Regions from separate parts of the Pauljensenia sp. UMB3104 genome, predicted to be linked through region 1. Evidence: riboswitches for the same ligand, from Rfam matches in the RefSeq annotation. Region 1 holds a riboswitch; the other holds the start of a gene.
What was found. Region 1 has a riboswitch for ZMP and ZTP ahead of glyA (serine hydroxymethyltransferase). Riboswitches for the same ligand answer to the same signal wherever they lie in the genome.
Positions count from the first base shown of each region.

Region 2: linked by a shared signal. The riboswitch ahead of purH (bifunctional phosphoribosylaminoimidazolecarboxamide formyltransferase/IMP cyclohydrolase) and the one ahead of glyA (serine hydroxymethyltransferase) in region 1 are both predicted to bind ZMP and ZTP.

Region 1 is NZ_JASONN010000016.1:27,838-30,037, forward strand. Features, by position in the region: gene QP415_RS08145 (sugar transferase) at 1-348, opposite strand, end outside; ZMP/ZTP riboswitch at 658-742, shown strand; gene glyA (serine hydroxymethyltransferase) at 782-2,065, shown strand; gene QP415_RS08155 (bifunctional methylenetetrahydrofolate dehydrogenase/methenyltetrahydrofolate cyclohydrolase) at 2,068-2,200, shown strand, end outside.
Region 2 is NZ_JASONN010000023.1:31,727-33,926, forward strand. Features, by position in the region: gene QP415_RS09280 (cell division protein PerM) at 1-1,131, shown strand, start outside; ZMP/ZTP riboswitch at 1,135-1,219, shown strand; gene purH (bifunctional phosphoribosylaminoimidazolecarboxamide formyltransferase/IMP cyclohydrolase) at 1,243-2,200, shown strand, end outside.

The sequences.
Region 1 (2,200 bases):
GAACATGATCGAATTTCCGGCGGAGGAGTCTGCCTCATTGGCCTCCATGAGGGAGGCCTTGAGCTCTTCGGCGTCCACTCGCATGGTGCGGAACTTATACATGGTAAAAGTCGTTCCATTGAGGCCCACGCGCTCCTGCTTGAAGAAGGCGGGGCCGCCGTCGTTGAGGCGCACCATGAGGGCGACGATGATCCAGAGCGGCGTCAGCAGGATAATGCCGATGAGAGCAGCGAAAAAGTCGCACATGCGCTTGATCGCATTGTCGGCGGACGCGGCAAGATCCGACGCGTGCTCGAACGCGAGGGCCGTCGAGGCGGCCCGTGCAGTGGGCTTCGTCAAAGTTGTCATCTGTGCGTCTTCCTTCTACTTCCTCAAACTCAAATGCTGCATGTCGGTTAGAGCAGTGAAAACCGCTCCAGACTGGGAGAGTTACTAGGTAAATGCTCCCGGCGCAACTCAGTCACCGTTAGGTGTTAACCCTAGTCTATCCATATGGTTAGCTTGGTTGCTAACCAAAGGGTTAAGTACAAGCGAAAAAACGCTGTGATTTCGTGCACCTGGCGAGTTGTGCATGCGCGATCGGAACGTGCCGTGACCGGCTGGTAGCTTGCTGACACCTTGGCAGAATGCATAGAAAACCGCCGAGAGATAAACTGATGAGCGTGTCGTGACTGGCGAATAGGTGGGCCACCACCGGGGAGCGACGCGTCGGCATCGATAGCCGCCCGCCTGGGCTAGAGGCCACTGCCAACCATCATCGGATGATCAATAGGAGAACCCCATGGATTCCCTCAATGACATGACACTGGCCCAGCTGGATCCTGAGATTCAGGCCGTCCTGGACTCCGAGCTTGGCCGCCAGCGTGACACCCTCGAGATGATCGCCTCGGAGAACTTTGTTCCGCGCGCCGTCCTCGAGGCGCAGGGCTCGGTCCTCACCAACAAGTACGCCGAGGGCTACCCGGGCCGCCGCTACTACGGCGGCTGCGAGTTCGTGGACGTTGCCGAATCGCTGGCCATCGAGCGTGCGAAGCAGGTCTTCGGCGGTGACTACGTCAACGTTCAGCCCCACGCGGGCGCGCAGGCCAACGCCGCTGCCCTCATGGCGATGGCGAACGTCGGCGACCCGATCCTGGGCCTGTCCCTGGCCCACGGCGGTCACCTGACCCACGGCATGCGTCTGAACTTCTCGGGCAAGAACTACAAGGCTGTTGCCTATGAGGTCGACCGCGAGACCATGCGCATCGAGCCCGAGAAGGTCCGCGAGGCGGCCCTCGCCGAGCGCCCGCGCGTGATTATCGCTGGCTGGTCCGCCTACCCGCGTCACCTCGACTTCCAGGCCTTCCGCGACATCGCGGACGAGGTTGGCGCCGCCCTCTGGGTGGATATGGCTCACTTCGCCGGCCTCGTCGCCGCGGGCCTGCATCCGAACCCCGTCCCCTTCGCCGACGTCGTGACGACGACGGTCCACAAGACCCTGGGCGGGCCTCGTTCCGGCATGATCCTGTCCTCGCGCGGCGAGCAGTGGGGCAAGAAGCTCAACACTGCCGTGTTCCCCGGCCAGCAGGGCGGCCCCCTCATGCACGTGATCGCCGCGAAGGCCATCGCCATGAAGGTCGCGCAGACCGAGGAGTTCAAGGATCGCCAGCGCCGTACTCTCGAGGGCGCGCAGATTCTTGCGGAGCGTCTGGGTGCGGACGATGCGAAGAAGGCTGGCATCAAGCTCGTCACCGGCGGCACCGACGTCCACCTGGTCCTCGTTGACCTCGTCGAGTCGGAGCTCAACGGCCAGCAGGCCGAGGATCTCCTGCACGAGGTCGGCATCACCGTCAACCGCAACGCTGTCCCCTTCGACCCGCGTCCGCCGGCCGTCACCTCGGGCCTGCGCATCGGCACCCCCGCCCTCGCGACGCGCGGCTTCGATGCCGAGGACTTCGCCGAGGTTGCGGACATCATCGGCACGACCCTGGCTCAGGGCGCGTCCGGCGGCAACGTTGAGGTGGACGCCCTGCGCGCTCGTGTCAAGAAGCTGACGGACAAGCACCCGCTCTACGCTGGGCTCTGATCGTGAGGGCTCCCTGGGAGGGCCCCGCCGGGGTCCTGGATGGAAAGGCGACGGCTGCCGCGATCAAGGCGGAGCTGAAGGAGCGCGTTGATCGTCTGCGCGAGGCCGGGGTCGTCCCGGGTCTCGGCACGATCC
Region 2 (2,200 bases), on a different contig from region 1:
CTGTTTGCTGTGCCCGGTTTTCTTTTGACGTCCTGGCTGCTCGCGGGTACGTCGGGCACTCATGCGCACTGGTGGACGGGCACGATTGGCGGCGTGCTGATTCCGTTGATTGGCTCGGTGTGGTTTGTTGCGTCGGGGTATGCGCGCGATCATGAGGCTCCGACGATGCAGCACTGGATTTCGGGTGGCCTGAAGTTGGGGGGCCTGTCCGTGGCGGTGCTTGCGGGCGCGTCGCTCGTTGCCGCGATTGTTGCGCTTGTGGCTGGTTGGGGTCGGATGGCTGGGATTCAGGAGATCCTGGGGGCGGCCTCGGGCGCGGATACGGCGTTTATTGTCGGTGCCCAGCTGGCGTTTGCGCCGACGGTCATGGCGTGGGCGGCTGCGTGGTGGTCGGGTGCGGGTTTCCTGACGGCGACCGATTCGCTGCATTCTCCGGCTGTGGCGGGCACTGGCCCGATTCCGCCGATTCCGCTGCTGGGTGCTGTCCCGGAGACGGCTCCTGGTCTGTGGGTGATTCTCGCGCCGATCGCGCTGGGGGTTGGCCTGGGCATCGTCGCGGCGCGTTCGTTCCGTCGTGAGCACCTGCTGCACCAGAGCGCGCAGGGCGTTCTGGCCTCGTTGATCGTCGCGGCCGTGACGGCCCTGTGGATGTGGAGCGCGACGATGAGCCTGGGCTCCGTGCGCCTGGCGTCGATGGGGCCGCGCGTGGGGTGGGCGACTGTGGCGCTCGTGCTTGAGATTGCCCTGCCCGCGCTGATTATCGCGTTGGCGACCCACCCGACGACGCGTGCGCTCCTCGGCGAGGGCGCGGGCCGCGTGCGCAACGAGGGCGAGGCCTTGCGTCGCCGCGCCGCCGAGCGTGCCTCCCGTGTGGGCACAGCCGCCTCGACGACTGACGAGGCCTGGGCTGAGGCTTCCGACTCCGCTGAGGACAGCGCCGGGGACGACGGTGCCGACGAGGCCGGGGCTGAGAATCTCGAAGCGGAGGCCGATGGGGGAGAAGCGGACGAGATGCCCGAGGAGGCTAGCGAAACGGCCGCCGACGAGCCCGTGGACGATGAGTCCGCGCAGGCCGAGGGTGACGCGGATGACCCCGAGACGAGGGCGACGCGGCGCGAGGGCCTGAACTAGACTGGGAGGTGCCGCGACTGGCGAGGGTGGATGACCACCGGGGAGCGGCTGCATTTCCCGCGAGGCGTCGCCCGCCTGGGCGCCTGGGTTTGGTCTCAACCTGGAGGAACTATGTCCGTCTCACTGGACAACCTGGAACCCATTGACGTGCGCCCGATTAAGCGGGCCCTGATTTCTGTGTATGACAAGACGGGCTTGGAGGACCTTGCGCGTGCGCTGGGTGAGGCCGGTGTGGAGATCGTCTCCACGGGCTCCACGGCCGCTCGTATTGCGGCGGCTGGCGTGGCCGTCACCCCGGTCGATGACGTGACCGGTTTCCCGGAGGTGCTCGAAGGTCGTGTGAAGACCCTGCACCCCTTCATTCATTCCGGCATCCTGGCCGATCAGCGTAAGGCTGCGCATCGCGAGCAGATTGCGCAGCTGGGGATCAAGGCGTTTGACCTGGTCGTGTGCAACCTGTATCCCTTCCAGGACACGGTTGCCTCGGGCGCGTCCTTCGATGAGTGCGTTGAGCAGATCGATATTGGCGGCCCGTCCATGGTGCGTGCTGCCGCGAAGAATCACCCGTCGGTTGCGGTCGTGACCTCTCCGGAGCGTTACGCGGATGTCGCCGAGGCCGTGGCGGGGGAGGGCTTCACCCTTGAGCAGCGCCGCGAGCTGGCTGCCGAGGCCTTCGCGCACACGGCGACCTACGACCTGGCGATCGCGGGTTGGTTTGCCGACGAGCTGGATCTTGAGGATGTGCGCGAGACCCTCGACGAGGCTGCCGAAACCCACCTGGACGCCTCCGACGCGGCGTTCCTGGAGTCGCTGGGCTACCAGACTGAGGAAGACTACGTGGTGGAGGTCCCCGAGGAGGAGGGGCAGGCCTCGGGCATGCCCGTGTTCGTCGCCGACGCGTTCGAGCGCGTGGAGTCGCTGCGCTACGGCGAGAACCCGCATCAGGGCGCGGCCGTCTACCGTGAGATCGACGAGTCCTTCGAGGATGAGGAGGCCGACGACGAGGCCTTGGCGCCGGGCATCGCGAACGCGCGCCAGCTGCACGGCAAGGCCATGAGCTACAACAACT